2 regions of the Bacillus pfraonensis genome follow, and region 1 is predicted to be linked to the other one. Evidence: riboswitches for the same ligand, from Rfam matches in the RefSeq annotation. Region 1 holds a riboswitch; the other holds the start of a gene.

Evidence for each region. Region 1 has a riboswitch for cyclic di-AMP ahead of KFD70_RS20135 (signal peptide protein). Riboswitches for the same ligand answer to the same signal wherever they lie in the genome.
Region 2: another riboswitch for cyclic di-AMP. It lies ahead of KFD70_RS15970 (APC family permease); the one in region 1 lies ahead of KFD70_RS20135 (signal peptide protein).

Annotation. Positions count from the first base shown of each region.
Region 1 is NZ_JAHCDO010000021.1:52,259-60,265, reverse strand. Features, by position in the region: gene thiO (glycine oxidase ThiO) at 1-42, shown strand, start outside; gene thiS (sulfur carrier protein ThiS) at 58-261, shown strand; gene KFD70_RS20160 (thiazole synthase) at 264-1,034, shown strand; gene KFD70_RS20155 (thiazole biosynthesis adenylyltransferase ThiF) at 1,027-2,046, shown strand; gene thiD (bifunctional hydroxymethylpyrimidine kinase/phosphomethylpyrimidine kinase) at 2,063-2,875, shown strand; cyclic di-AMP (ydaO/yuaA leader) riboswitch at 3,157-3,304, shown strand; gene KFD70_RS20145 (hypothetical protein) at 3,398-3,796, shown strand; gene KFD70_RS20140 (hypothetical protein) at 3,813-4,043, shown strand; cyclic di-AMP (ydaO/yuaA leader) riboswitch at 4,307-4,452, shown strand; gene KFD70_RS20135 (signal peptide protein) at 4,554-4,658, shown strand; gene kdpF (K(+)-transporting ATPase subunit F) at 4,655-4,735, shown strand; gene kdpA (potassium-transporting ATPase subunit KdpA) at 4,755-6,419, shown strand; gene kdpB (potassium-transporting ATPase subunit KdpB) at 6,442-8,007, shown strand, end outside.
Region 2 is NZ_JAHCDO010000014.1:273,585-281,591, reverse strand. Features, by position in the region: partial or broken gene KFD70_RS16000 (M23 family metallopeptidase) at 1-225, shown strand, start outside; gene KFD70_RS15995 (Nramp family divalent metal transporter) at 268-1,566, opposite strand; gene trhO (oxygen-dependent tRNA uridine(34) hydroxylase TrhO) at 2,106-3,080, shown strand; gene KFD70_RS15985 (DUF1877 family protein) at 3,143-3,475, opposite strand; gene KFD70_RS15980 (GNAT family N-acetyltransferase) at 4,155-4,358, opposite strand; gene panE (2-dehydropantoate 2-reductase) at 4,585-5,517, shown strand; cyclic di-AMP (ydaO/yuaA leader) riboswitch at 5,647-5,792, shown strand; gene KFD70_RS15970 (APC family permease) at 5,939-7,765, shown strand.

The sequences.
Region 1 (8,007 bases):
GGGAGTCATTTACTAGATTCATTGCTTTCTAAAACGGTTTAGAAAGGGGATGGAAGCTTGAACTTAAAAATTAATGGTAAGCAAGTAGAGGTACCTGGGAGTGTTAAGACAGTAGCAGAACTGCTTACGCATTTAGGATTAGATACAAAGATTGTTGTAGTAGAACGCAATACAGATATTTTAACAAAAGAAGACCATCAAAGCGTATCTGTTTTTGATGGAGACCAAATTGAGATTGTAACTTTCGTAGGAGGCGGTTGATTATGTTAAACATTGGACCATTTACATTCAACTCTAGACTTTTATTAGGAACAGGAAAATTTTCAGATTATGATGTACAAAGAAAAGCAATTGAAGTATCAGAAGCAGAAATTTTAACATTTGCAGTACGTCGTATGGATATATTTGATGCAGACCAACCGAATTTGTTAGAAAAAATTGATGTAAAAAAGTATACATTACTACCAAATACAGCAGGAGCGAAAAATGCTGAGGAAGCAGTTCGTATTGCGAAATTAGCAAAAGCTTCAGGGCTTTGTGACATGGTAAAAGTAGAGGTTATTGGAGATGACAGAACGTTATTACCAGATCCAGTAGAGACATTAAAAGCCTCTGAAATGCTACTAGAAGAAGGTTTTATCGTTCTTCCTTACACATCAGATGATGTTGTATTAGCTCGTAAATTACAAGAGCTTGGTGTTCACGCGATTATGCCTGGTGCATCACCAATTGGTTCAGGTCTTGGCATTGTGAACCCATTAAACTTAAGCTTTATTATTGAGCAAGCAAAAGTACCAGTTATTGTTGATGCAGGTGTTGGTAGCCCAGCGGATGCTGCGTTTGCAATGGAATTGGGAGCAGATGGCGTGTTATTAAATACAGCTGTATCAGGCGCGAAAGACCCTATTAAAATGGCATCCGCAATGAAACTAGGTATTCATGCAGGGCGCTTAGGATTTGAAGCAGGGCGTATTGCACGTAAGCGCTGCGCGACGGCAAGTAGTCCTTTAGAAGGAATGAGTGTAGTTGAATAATCGATATTCTCGCCAAGAGCTATTTTCTCCAATTGGAGAAAAAGGGCAACAAAAGATAGGAGACAAGCATGTACTAATTATCGGGGCGGGAGCACTTGGTAGTGCGAATGCAGAGATGCTTGTGAGAGCTGGTGTTGGCCGTGTAACAATTGTCGATCGCGATTATATTGATTGGAGTAATTTACAACGTCAGCAGCTATATTGTGAGGAGGATGTAGAAAATAATCTTCCCAAGGCTATAGCAGCCCAAAGGCGCTTGCAAGCAATTAATAGTCATGTAACGATAAAGGCTCTTGTCCAGGATGTAACAGCTGAAGAATTAGAAGAGCTCGTTAAAAATGTTGATGTCATGATTGATGCGACTGATAATTTTGAAACACGTTTTATCGTTAATGATATATCACAAAAGTATTCTATTCCGTGGATTTACGGGGCGTGTGTAGGAAGCTACGGTCTTTCTTATACGATTTTACCAGGAAAGACTCCGTGTCTATCTTGTTTATTACAATCCATCCCGCTTGGCGGAGCGACATGTGATACAGCAGGGATCATTTCACCTGCTGTATCTCTCGTTGTTTCTCACCAAGTAACGGAAACTCTTAAACTTTTAGTAGGAGATGATGAGGCACTTAGGGAAGGGCTTGTATCGTTTGATGTATGGAAAAATGAATATTCATGTATGAATGTACAAAAACTTCGAAAACATAATTGTCCTTCATGTGGTGAGGAAGCTGTGTATCCGTATTTAAATAAGGATAATACGTCAAAAACTGCAGTTTTATGCGGGAGAAATACAGTTCAAATTAGACCTCCCCATAAAGAACAATTAGATTTTGAACGGTATAAAGAACTGCTGCGCGATCGTGTAGCTGATTTAATGGTGAATCCATATTTATTATCATTTTCGGTTGAAGATAAGAGACTAGTTGCGTTTCAAGATGGCCGGGTTCTTGTACATGGAACGAAAGATATAGTAGAAGCAAAAACAATTTACCATCGTTATTTTGGATAGGAAAAGGGTGAGTGAGATGAAAGTGAATAAAGCTTTAACAATTGCTGGATCTGATAGCGGCGGTGGTGCTGGGATTCAAGCAGATTTAAAAACATTTCAAGAGCTAGGTGTATACGGAATGACGGTTATTACTGCTATTACAGCCCAAAATACACTTGGTGTGCAAGGTGTATATCCAGTTGCAATAGAAGGGATTCAGGAGCAATTAAATTCTATTGGTACAGATTTAACACCAGATGCTGTGAAGCTTGGTATGCTATTTAGTAGCGAAATTATTAAGGTTGTTGCAGAAAACATTAAAAAATTTGGCTGGAATAATATTGTACTAGACCCTGTTATGATTGCAAAAGGTGGAGCATCTCTATTACAACAAGAAGCTGTGCAAGCATTAAAGGAATATTTACTACCAATTGCCACAGTTATAACTCCCAATGTACCGGAAGCAGAAGTATTAACAGGAATGGAGATTCATAATATAGAAGATAGCAAAGAAGCTGCAAAAGTATTGCACAAATTAGGTGCTCAGTATGTTCTTATGAAAGGTGGACATGCTGAATACCAAGGTAACGAAGTAATTGATTTACTTTTTGATGGTCAGCAGTTTGTTGAATTTAGAAGCGAAAGAATTGATTCAAAACAAACGCATGGTAGTGGTTGTACATTTGCATCTGCTGTAACGGCGGGACTTGCAAAAGGGTATCCGATTGAAGAAGCGGTTCAAGAAGCGAAACAGTTTATTAGCATAGCAATTGAACAGCAATTAAATATTGGAAGTGGTCATGGACCAACGAATCATTTTGCATATAAACGACAAGAAACACGTGTATAAATATTCGTATTCGGAAACAGGAGCTAGCAGGCTCCTGTTTTTGTCGTTATTTGTCGCGCGGTCGATATCCTTTGTCGAATCGCCGATATATTGAAAAAATCGCTGATATATGTTGAGAAACGGTCGATATATTTGGATTTGCGCCGATAAAATTTCATTTGCCAATTTTTCTCTACAGCGCTCTTGCTAAAAATTCTATCTCTCCCGTTTAACGGTCATATAACTGGCTTTTTTGTTGTTTACTTTTTCCATATTTAGGAGTATTATATCAGCCAGAATCTTTTTTTGTAACGCTGAGTCCAATTCATTTGGAGCGGAGGAACCAAATTGTGCATGGTCACTAGGGGTGAATCTTTCATGATGAAAGTAGGGCTACTCTCAAAGTCCGAATCCGACAGCTAACTTCGTAAGCGTCTTGGGAGAGGATGGTGCATGGATGGATATATCGCTTCATCGGTCTGATTAGTATAGGAGAATATCAATCTATATTCGAATTCTTTTATGCTAAGGAGGAAGATGTACATGGATGAGGAAAAAGAATTAACACTCGTTTGTGTAGGGGAAGAAAGTAAAGTAAATAGTTTAAGAAAGTTAATATCTTTTCAAAGTGATTTAATTATTTTTACAGCAAATGAACAAATAGCAGATGAAGTGCGAGCATATGGCTTTGAATCAACGTATTACTGCAATAAGGAACTAAATATAACAAGTATTTGTAACGGAATAAAAAAAGTAATCTTACTAGGAGATGAACTTCCAACGGTTAGTTTCTTTACGGAGCGCATTCGCTTTTCTTTTCAAGCGCCTATTACAGTTGTTACAAGGAATAAACGATATCCCGTAAGGCTCTATGAAACAATTGGAGCTAAATTTGTAGTGTTTACAAATTGTGATAACATTTCTTTTTTATTTTTTGAATAGGGCGGAGGAAGTGAAGATGAAGGTGTTATTACGTGAGGATATAGCAAATCGTTGGGCGGTATCATTGGAGCGAGTTCAAGAATTAGCCATGCAAGATCCTATTTTTCCAGATCCATATATAGTCTTGCCATCGAAAGATAATTTGTATTTAGAAGCGGATATTATTGAATATGAGAAACTGCATGTGGAGCTGTCACAAATTTATACTCGAGGGAGAAATTTACGTTCATTTTTACAAAGAGAATAAGTTTTGAATAGAAAAGAGAGCGAGTTTTAAGTGTTACAAACTATACACTTAAAATCATTCGCTCTTTTTTCTTTCATATTTAAAAGATGATTAATGAAAAAGAAAGGAAAGACAAGGAAACAGATGAGAAAATATTAAAAACCCTTAATGTAAACGCTTAAACGACGGGATATTTTCTTATTTTAGGTAATTTTCCTCTTTACAAGTGAAATAGAGAGGAGTATATTTACATTCATAAATTGTTCATAAAAATTTCCAAAAACAACCTGATATCGCTGAGTCCAATTATTTGGAGCGGGGGAACCAATTTTGTGCATTGTCACTTGGGGTGAATCTTTCATTACGAAAGTAGGGCTACTCTTTAGGCCCGAATCCGACAGCTAACCTCGTAAGCGTTTGGAGAGGAGGTTTACTTTTGTGTTGTTCATTTTTGAACACTGAGTAGAGCCTCAGTGTTCTTTTTTTGATAGGTAAATGGTAAATTTTAACATTTTGAAATGAGGGATTGGAATGCTAGATGTAGTGATAATCGGAATCTTTGTTGTATTAGTAGCATCGATGATAGGGCTTACGAGCTGGTCAGATAAAGTTGTGAAAGAAGGGAAGCAATCATGATGATTGCCTTATCAGTTATTGTAGCAGCGATTACTGTGTATTTAGTTTATGCGTTATTAAATCCGGAGAAGTTTTAATTAGGGGGAAAAGGCGATGATGGTATGGGTGGCAGCTATCGTAACGATATTATTATTTGTGCTACTAGCGAAACCGATGGGGGCTTATTTAGAAAAAGCGTTTCAAGGTAGTAAAACATTAGAGAAAGTATTTGGACCAATTGAAGGAGTCATTTTTAAATGTGGTGGTATAAAGCAGTGTAATCAGACATGGGTACAATACGCATTAGCGATGTTGTTAACAAATGGACTTATGATTCTATTTGTTTATCTTGTTTTTAGATTGCAAGGTATTCTCCCATTAAATCCAAGTAAAGTGGAGGGTATGGAACCTACACTTGCATTTAATACAGCAATTAGTTTTATGACGAATACAAATTTACAACATTATAGCGGTGAAAGTGGTTTGTCGTATTTATCACAGATGATTGGAATTACGTTTATGATGTTTACTGCACCAGCGACAACATTAGCGTTAGCAATTGCATTTATTCGTGGTCTAGCAGGAAAAGAATTAGGAAATTTCTTCGTTGATTTTGTTCGATCAATTATAAGGGTGTTAATGCCAATCGCATTTGTTATGGCACTTGTATTCATAGCACAAGGAATGCCACAAACGTTCAGTGGCACTGCGGTAGCACATACACTTGAAGGTGCAAAACAGATGATTCCGCGCGGTCCGTTAGCATCTTTAGAATCTATTAAAATGCTAGGGAATAACGGTGGAGGATTCTTTGGGGTTAACTCGGCACATCCTTTTGAGAACCCAACAGCAATTACAAATGTATTACAAATGATGCTTATGATGTTGATTACAACATCAATTCCATTCACATATGGAAGAATGATAGGCAGTAAAAAACAAGGAAGAATTTTATTTGTATCCATGCTCATGATGTTTATTATTGGATTTGGTACAGTTGTAACGGCTGAATTACAAGGAAATCCAGTATTAAATCATTTAGGAATGGATAGTACAGAGGGGAATATGGAAGGGAAAGAAGTTCGATTAGGAACAGTAATGACATCTTTATTTGCGACAGTAACAACTGCTTCTGAAACAGGTGGGGTTAACGCGATGCATGATACATTTACGCCAATTGGCGGGATGTTACCACTTGTGAATATGCTGTTAAATACAGTGTTTGGCGGTGTCGGAGCAGGATTTATAAATGTTATGATGTATGCGATGATTGCGGTCTTTATTTCAGGTTTAATGGTCGGACGTACACCAGAGTTTCTTGGTAAAAAGCTAGAAGGAAAAGAAATGAAGCTAATCGCAGTAACATTATTATTCCAACCATTATTAATTTTGGGTGCATCAGCGATTGCTTTTTCTACAAGTTTAGGCACGGATGCAATTACAAATTCAGGATTCCATGGTATTACACAAGTAATCTATGAATTTACTTCATCGGCAGCAAATAATGGTTCTGGTTTTGAAGGATTAGCAGATAATACACCATTTTGGAATATTTCAACCGGACTTGTGATGTATTTAGCTCGTTTCTTTGGCTTAGTCACAATGCTTGCAGTGGCAGCTTCATTGAAAGAGAAAACATTAGTACCAGAAACAGTCGGAACATTCAGAACGGATAACGGTTTATTTGGTGGAATTTTCGTTGGCACAATTTTTATTGTTGGTGCATTAACATTCTTCCCAGTATTAGTATTAGGGCCAATTGCAGAGTTTCTAACTCTATAAGAAAGAAGCGAGGGGAATAAACATGAGACCAGCTATGGTGAAAGAGAAGTATATACAAGCCGTGCCATCTCCAAAACGAGAAGATGGTGAAATAAGAAGCGCGAAAACAATGGATCGTGATATTGTATCAACTGCTTTAAAACAATCCATTGTAAAGTTAAATCCGAAGCAAATGGTTAAAAATCCAATTATGTTTGTTGTGGAAATTGGCTTTTTCATTACATTGATTTTATCAATTGTACCGAGCTTATCAACAAATGTTCCATTATGGTTCAATATAACAGTTACACTCGTTCTATTATTTACAGTTCTCTTTGCAAATTTTGCAGAAGCGTTGGCAGAAGGACGGGGAAAGGCACAAGCTGATTCGTTAAAACAGTCGAAAAAAGATGTCTTTGCTAATATTGTAAAAGAAAATGGAGAGGTTACGAGAGTTTCAGCATCTAGTTTGAAAAAGGGTGACATCGTTCTTGTGAAACAAGGCGAGATGATCCCAGGTGATGGAGAAGTTATACGCGGTTTAGCATCGGTAGATGAATCCGCTATTACAGGGGAATCAGCCCCAGTAATGAAAGAAGCGGGCGGCGATTTTTGTTCTGTGACAGGCGGAACGATGGTTGCGAGTGATGAAATTACGATACAGATTACAAGTAATCCAGGTGAGTCGTTTTTAGATAAAATGATTTCGTTAGTCGAAGGAGCAACACGTCAAAAAACGCCAAATGAAATTGCGTTAAATACAGTACTAACTAGCTTAACATTAATCTTTTTAATTGTAGTTGTCACACTGCCGTTATTTACGAATTATTTAGGTTTTCAAATTGATACATCGATTCTCGTTGCCTTACTTGTTTGTTTAATTCCAACAACAATTGGTGGATTGTTATCTGCGATTGGGATAGCTGGGATGGATCGTGTCACAAAGTTTAATGTACTTGCAATGAGCGGGAAAGCAGTAGAAGCAGCAGGGGATATCAATACGATCATCTTAGATAAAACGGGTACCATTACATTTGGGAATCGTATGGCGCATACTTTGTTACCTGCCGGAAATGAAACAATTGAAAAATTAGCAAAATGGGCGGCGCTTAGCTCTGTATTAGATGAAACACCAGAAGGCCGTTCCGTTATTGAGTATGTAAACTCAAAAGGTCTTTCTTACAATGCGTCAGAAGCAGAAACAGGAGAATTTGTTCCATTCAAAGCAGAAACAAGAATGAGTGGTGTTGATTTAAACGATGGAGTAAAGGTAAGAAAAGGAGCTGTTGGAGCGGTCGTTGATTGGGTGCAGTCTCAAGGTGGAACGATTCCGAAAGATTTACATCAAAAGGCAGATTTGATTGCAAAAGAAGGTGGAACACCACTTGCGGTTGCAGCGGGGAATCGTATTTTCGGTTTAATCTATTTAAAGGATACTGTAAAACCGGGTATGCGTGAGCGATTTGAACAACTTCGTCAAATGGGGATTAAAACCGTAATGTGTACGGGTGATAATCCATTAACAGCGGCAACGATTGCCAAAGAAGCGGGGGTAGATGAATTTGTAGCAGAATGTAAGCCAGAAGATAAAATAGCTGTTATTAAAGCA
Region 2 (8,007 bases), on a different contig from region 1:
AACGAAGGAACAGTGATTGCAAAAGTGGGGAATTCAGGGAATTCCAGTGAACCGCACCTACATATACACCATCAACGACAAGATCCATCTAAGACGAGCTTGTTTCTTTCAGAAGGATTACCATTGTATTTTCGAGATATAGAGGGAACAGCTATGCCAAATGGAGGAGTCCGTTTGAAGGATGGTAAAGAGGTATCGATAGGGGATGTCATTTCACCTAAATGAAACAAAAAGGATGTGATACAAATGTGTATCACATCCTTTTTGTTATTGTCCTGTAAATGTTTGATACAGTAAGAAAATATTTAAAGCGATAACTAACGCAGCAATTAGCCAAGCAATTGTATTTGTAATACGATGATTCACTAGCGCGCCCATAATGTTTTTGTTACTTGTAAACAGAATAAGCGGTACTAATGCAAATGCAATCCCAAATGATAATACGACTTGACTCATAACGAGAGCGTAAGTTGGATTTACCCCTAAAGCGATAATAACAAGAGGTGGGATCATAGTAATAAATCGTCTTACATATAAAGGAATATGCATACGGATAAATCCTTGCATAATAATATCACCAGACATTGTACCGACGGAAGAACTAGATAAACCAGCAGTTAATAATCCAATTCCAAAAAGGCTAGCTGATACAGGGCCAACTAAGTTGCTAAACTCATTAAAAGCAACGTCTAAATCTTCAACATGTAAGCCGTTTTTGAAGAATAGAGCGGCTGCTACGATGAGCATACTTGCGTTAATTGCTCCAGCAATCACCATTGCGATAATAATATCAATGAATTCGAAGCGGAAAATCTTTTTTCGTTGTTCATCTGTTGTACCGACTACGCGGCGCTGCGTTAAAGCAGAATGCAAATAAATTGCATGTGGCATGACTGTTGCACCTAAAATCCCAGCTGCAAGTAAAATACTATCTACACCTTGAAATTTAGGAATAAATAGCCCTGAAAGAAGGGGGCTTAGCTCTGGTTTTGCGTAAAATACTTGTACACCAAACGCTACAACAACGATAAAGACCATTCCTGTAATAACAGCTTCTAATGGACGAAAGCCTCTGCGCTGAAACTCGAGTATAATAAATGATCCAACTGCGGTAATTAAAGCAGCGGGTAACATTGGAATGCCAAACAATAAATATAACCCTAAAGCCGCACCGATAAATTCGGCTAAATCAGTAGCCATAATCACGAGTTCACCTTGTATCCATAAGCCAATTGAAACGGGTTTTGGAAAGTGCTCACGAGCGACTTCAGGAAGGTTTTTTCCAGTTGCAATCCCGAGTTTTGCTGATAGTGATTGAATTAAAACGGCCATTAAATTGGAAGCGAGAATGACCCAAAGTAGTAAGTAACCGTATTGTGATCCAGCTGCAATATTTGTAGCAAAGTTCCCAGGGTCAATATAAGCAACAGATGCGATGAATGCTGGTCCTAGAAAAGGTAATAATCTCTTTATTCCTTTTGTTTCACCACTTAAAGCGAGTTGAGCAGATTGAACTGTTGTACTTTGTGAAGGAGCTTGTTCATCTTTTGTTATAGCTTTATTCATAGTAGTTTTCCCCTTTAGTTTCTTAGCTTAATGCAATCATTGTATGTATTCGTATTAGTTATTTCAATACATTTAAATATTTTTAGTTGATGTTTTTATTTGAACATAAGTGTTTCCTTAATGCAAATTATATGACTTAACGCAATAAAAGGTGCATTCGAAATAACTATGTAACAAAAATAAACGAGGAAGCCTAAATACAGTTATAACTTTTGGAATTGTAGGAGAATAAAGAGAGTTGACCTATAATATGGAATGGAAAAGGGTGTTTTTTAATTGTAAAATAGGATTCACAGCATATTAATTGCTGGAAACGAATTTGTATGTTATATAATATATTGGGATTACATCACAACCGTAGTGGATTGTTATGTAATCTCGTTTTTCATTTGCGTTAACTTCTGGGAAAACATTGTAAATAGGAGAAAGTTATTTGAACAATAGTTAACATATCTTTTCTTATTCTTATATGTTCCGATATGATCGTTAACTTATACATGATTTTAAAATATCGAATTTAGATAGGTGGTAAAAATAAAATGTTAAATCCAAAACCATACAGAGTGTTATTGTACTACATGTACACAACAATTGAGAATCCGGAAGAATTTGCAGCTCAGCATTTAGAATTTTGTAATTCACTTGAGTTAAAAGGAAGAATTCTTGTGGCAACAGAGGGAATTAACGGAACTGCTTCAGGTACTATTGAACAAACAGAGAAATATATGGAAGCAATGAAGAACGATCCACGTTTTGAAGGGATTGTATTTAAAGTAGATGAAGCGGATGAGCATGCGTTCAAAAAAATGCATGTGCGTCCTCGGTCAGAGCTTGTTACACTTCGCCTAGAAGATGATATCAATCCGAAAGAAACAACAGGTAAGTATTTAGAACCAAAAGAGTTTTATGAAGCAATGCAAGAAGAAAATACAGTTATCATTGATGCAAGAAACGACTATGAGTTCGATTTAGGTCATTTTAGAGGTGCAGTTAAACCTGATATTCACTCTTTCCGCGAATTACCAGATTGGATTAGAGAAAATAAAGAAATTCTCGAAGGTAAAAAGATTTTAACGTATTGTACAGGCGGTATTCGTTGTGAGAAGTTTTCAGGCTGGTTAGTTCGTGAAGGGTTTGAAGATGTAAGTCAGCTTCATGGCGGAATCGTAACATACGGAAAAGATCCAGAAGTACAAGGTGAACTTTGGGATGGTCAATGTTACGTATTTGATGAGCGTATTGGTGTACCAGTGAACCAAAAAGAACATGTTATTGTTGGAAAAGACCACTTTACAAAAGAACCATGTGAGCGTTATGTAAATTGCGCAAACCCAGAATGTAACAAACAGATTCTATGTTCTGAAGAAAATGAGGCGAAATATTTACGTGCTTGCTCACACGAATGTCGTGTCCACCCGCGTAACCGTTATGTGAAAGAACATGAGTTAACAGAAGAGCAAGTGGCTATCGCATTAGCAAAAATTGAAGAAGAAAATCAAGTGAAATTAGGATAATCGTTCACTTTAATAAAAAATGGATCTTCTCGTAAAAGAGAGGATCCGTTTTTTATTTCTATTTAGATAATGAAAAAGATTACACATTGCTTGTTTGCAGCAGCTTGTTCATATAGTTCTTGAATTTCTAAAAAGTAACTATAGGTATATTCTAATATTTCATCTGGGCCATCATCTTCAACAAGTGGATAAAGTTGTTCATCCATTAATTCTTGAAAGTTGAACATGTTGTTGAAATCAGATTTGTTTAAATCTTGTATTGCAGAATAAGCCTCTTCGACTTCACTAGCTGTAAGATAAAACGTACCGAGAGAATCGTTATCTATGATGGAATCATTAAGTGGTACGACATGTCCAAGTGGTGGTTCGCCTCCGCCAATTTCACCACATAAAATAAAATGGAGTAATTACCATGACTTATCGATATCTAACTCAGCTTCTTTAAAATAAATATCTAACTCATTGGTTTTGATTTTACTTAATTCTTCATCTGTAACTAATATATACTGTCCAATCATCCCCATAATAGCCAGCTCCTCTAAAGATTTTGAATTTAGTATATCATTTTTTATAGGTATGGATAGAATAAGTACTTTGAAAATAAGGGGAGGAAAGGGTATTTCAACTCCTTTTTAAGGGATGAGGAAATACAGATTACTTCTGGTGAATCAACACAAGAAAAGTGTTTAAATAAAAGAGTAGGTCATAAAATTTTTTGACTTACTCCTTTTATAATTATTCATTAAGAAGCTAAAACTTAATTGTTATAAGGATGTTATGGTTTTTTTTGGATTTTTATTTTTTATGAAGATATTTTCTTAGTCTCGTTAATTAAAGTTTCACTTTATTAGTAGTTAGATTTCATATTGAACAAGTAATGAATCAAAAATCTCCATTTTCGTATTATTGATATTTGCTAAAAAGAAGAGCAGCTACTTACTCTTGTTATAATCAGATCTTGTTAAACCGTAAACAACAGTATCTTCATATACTTCCCAGTACAAACAACTTTGTTTAAATGTTCATTCTTGTGTCAATCCCAATTTTTGCATGACTTTAGAAGAGGCAGGGTTTTTAGTGAAAGCTGTCCCCCTTATCCATAGCTGTATGGGTAGAGGGGATCCACTCTTCTGCCCAGCCATCTGGATAAGGGTGAGGAATAATTGTAGTAGTTTTCGCCACCTCTTTATCTCCTGCTAATTCTTGAACTTTAGGAGCATCATTTAATTCAAATGGGCGTATGGTTAATCTCTTAGATAAGAACATTGGATATTGCATTTCTTCTCATCCTTTCTAACTATACAAGTTTTTACTAAGTGTATAATACATAAATTGAAATGTGACTAATCTATTCGTTAATAACATAATGAATAATATTATATAGTATATAGCCCTTAACTTTTGTTAAAAAGTTGAATTTTCTGTTTGTTTGATGGATCAGATGTATAATATAGTTATGCTACAAGGATGTAAAATTTTCATGTTTGGAAAAGAGGAGTTTTATATGCGTATTTTAGTATTAGGAGCTGGAGGCGTCGGAGGATATTTTGGTGGACGTTTAGTAGAAAAGGGGGAAGATGTCACTTTTCTCGTTCGTAGTAGGCGAAAACAACAATTAGAAGAAAAAGGTCTCGTTATTCGGAGTACGAATGGAGATTTTTCATTTCAACCCAAATTAGTAACGAAAGAAGATGTCGTTTCTCCATTTGATGTAATTTTATTCTCAACAAAGGCATATCACTTAAAAGAAGCAATACTAGATTTGAAGCCGTTTGTAGGTGATCATACAGTTATAATTCCGCTACTAAACGGTATTGCTCATTTATCACTTTTACAACAGGAGTTTGGTGAGGAAAAGGTTAGTGGTGGTTTATGTTTTATAGAGACAACTTTAAACGATGAAGGAGAAGTCGTACAAACCAGTGTTGCTGATAGACTTGTGTTTGGAGAAATGAAACACCATGATTCAGCAAGGATACAACAAATTGCTACAGTATTAACTGGAACGAAAGCGAGTTTTGTTCTAAGTGAAAATATTTTGCGAGATATGTGGCATAAATATTTATTTATTACAGTAATGTCAGGTGTGACGACGTTAATGCATGCACCGATAGGACCGATTCGCGAAAGTGATGGTGGCCGCGATTTTCTTCGAAGTGTATTTGAAGAATCAGCACAGATTATGAAAGTATTTGGTGCTCCGATTCAAGAAAATATTGTTGAGGAACATATGAAGACAATTGATAAAATTTCTTATGATATGAAGTCATCTATGCAGCGAGATATGGAAAAAGGTTCGTTAATTGAAGGAGAACATTTGCAAGGATATTTATTAAAATTAGCAAAACAACTTCGTGTAGATGCACCATTATTGAAAGCGGTCTATCAAAATTTAAAAGTATATGAAGAAATGACTTTAAATAAAGAACCGGTATAGTTTTTATAGCACCGAAATGATTGAAGGATAGAAAAAGTATCATTACTTTTCTATCCTTTTTGTATTCGGCGGGTGAAAATTTTTGTTTACTTTTTTAAAATAAAGGAGTATTATAATCCACAGTTTCAAATTTCTAAATCGCTGAAACCGCATGGTACGGGGGACCCGTTTTTATGGATTATTGCATAATCCAAGGGGTGAATCCTTGAAAAAGGTAGGGCTACTCATAGGCCCGAATCCGACAGCTAACCTCGTAAGCGTTATATTGAGAAGGAAGGTGGAGCTTGTGCGACAAAAAAATTGATGTCTACAAGTCTATTTGTTATGGCTTGTAGACATTTTTTTGTTTTCTGAAAAGATAGTTTATTAGCTTTAACTAGCAAAGAATTGTTCGTACAAAATTATTGGAGAGTGGACAGCAGTGGTTTCATCTATAAAAAGATTTTTAATTGGAAGACCGTTAAAATCAACCGAATTAGGAGAGCAAAAGCTTAACAAAAAGAAAGCGTTAGCTATTCTTTCTTCTGATGCTTTATCATCAGTGGCATATGGTCCAGAGCAAATATTAATTGCCTTAGCGACAGTGGGTGCGTTAGCATTTTGGTATTCCATTCCGATTGCAATAGGAGTATTAATTCTGTTAACAGCTTTAATTTTATCTTATAGACAAATTATTTTTGCGTATCCTCACGGCGGGGGAGCGTATGTAGTATCAAAAGAAAATTTAGGTGTGAATCCAGGGTTAATAGCTGGAGGATCCTTATTAGTAGATTATATTTTAACAGTTGCAGTAAGTGTATCGGCAGGTACAGATGCGATTACATCTGCCTTTCCTAGTTTACATGAACACAATGTAATTATTGCGATTATATTTGTATTATTTATTACAATATTAAATTTAAGAGGAGTAACAGAGTCCGCTTCTGTTTTAGCATATCCAGTTTATTTATTCGTTTTAGCATTATTTATATTAATAGGAGTAGGAATATATAATATTGTAACTGGTCACGTTTCACCAAATTTGCATACGCCAATTGGAACACCAGTTGCTGGTATCAGTTTGTTTTTGTTGTTAAGAGCATTTGCATCAGGTAGTTCGGCTTTAACAGGTGTTGAAGCAATTTCTAATGCAATTCCAAACTTTAAAGATCCAGCCCCTAACAATGCAGCAAAAACATTGCTGGCGATGGGGGCTTTACTGGCTGTTTTATTTTCTGGAATTGTTTATCTAGCTTATTATTACGGAATTACTCCTAGCAAAGAAGTAACCGTAGTTTCACAAATTGCTGAGCAAACATTTGGACGGAATTTTATGTACTTTTTTATACAAGGTACAACAGCTTTAATATTAATTCTTGCTGCTAACACCGGCTATTCAGCATTTCCTTTATTAGCAGTTAATCTTGCGAAAGATAAGTTTATTCCAAGAATGTTTACGATTAGAGGCGATCGATTAGGCTATTCAAACGGTATTATCATACTTGGAATTGCTTCTATTATTTTAATTATTGCGTTTCAAGGTCAAACAGAACATCTTATCCCGCTATATGCAGTAGGGGTATTTATTCCATTTACGTTATCTCAGACTGGAATGGTAGTAAAATGGATTCGTGAAAAGCCACAAGGGTGGATTTTGAAATTAACAATTAATTTAACAGGTGCCGTTATTAGTTTTATCGTTATGAGTATGTTCTTTTTAACTAAGTTTGCACAAGTTTGGACTGTGCTTGTTTTCTTACCTGTTATCATTTTTATTTTCCATCGAATTAAAAAACACTATGAAGCAGTAGGAGATCAGTTAAGCCTTAAAACTTGTGAATCAATTGTGCCAATCGAAGGGAACGTAATCATCGTTCCTGTAGCCGGTATGACTCATGTAGTAGAAAATTCATTGAATTATGCAAAGTCTCTTTCACCAGATCAAATTATCGCCGTATATGTTGCATTTGAAAGAGAAGATGAAAAGAATTTTGAAGAGAAGTGGAAGAAATGGCAGCCTGAAGTTAGACTGGTGACACTTCACTCTCATTACAGAAGTATTATTCAGCCACTGACCAAATTTATTGATACAGTTCAATATAAAGCAAGTGAATCAAATTACCGGGTTACTGTAGTAATACCGCAATTTATTCCTAAGAAAGGCTGGCATAATATTCTTCATAACCAGTCGAGCTTATTAATTCGTGCATTCTTGCTTTATAAGAGAAATGTAGTTATTACGACGGTACCTTATCACTTGAAAAAATAAAGAATAATAGATTTTTTTGATAGCTTTACTTGGGTAAAGCTATCTTTTTATATTTGCGGAATAATGTATATACTATGCATAATTGCATATCGGAGAAATAATTATATTAAAATAATTTTATTTCGAATTAATAAGCAGGGCTTTCTATTGTTATTTATGGGGATTTAAAGTAGATGAGCCTCTTTGATTTTATTGTGGAATAAGGACATGAACTTTTGAAAATAAAGGGAATTAAAATACTT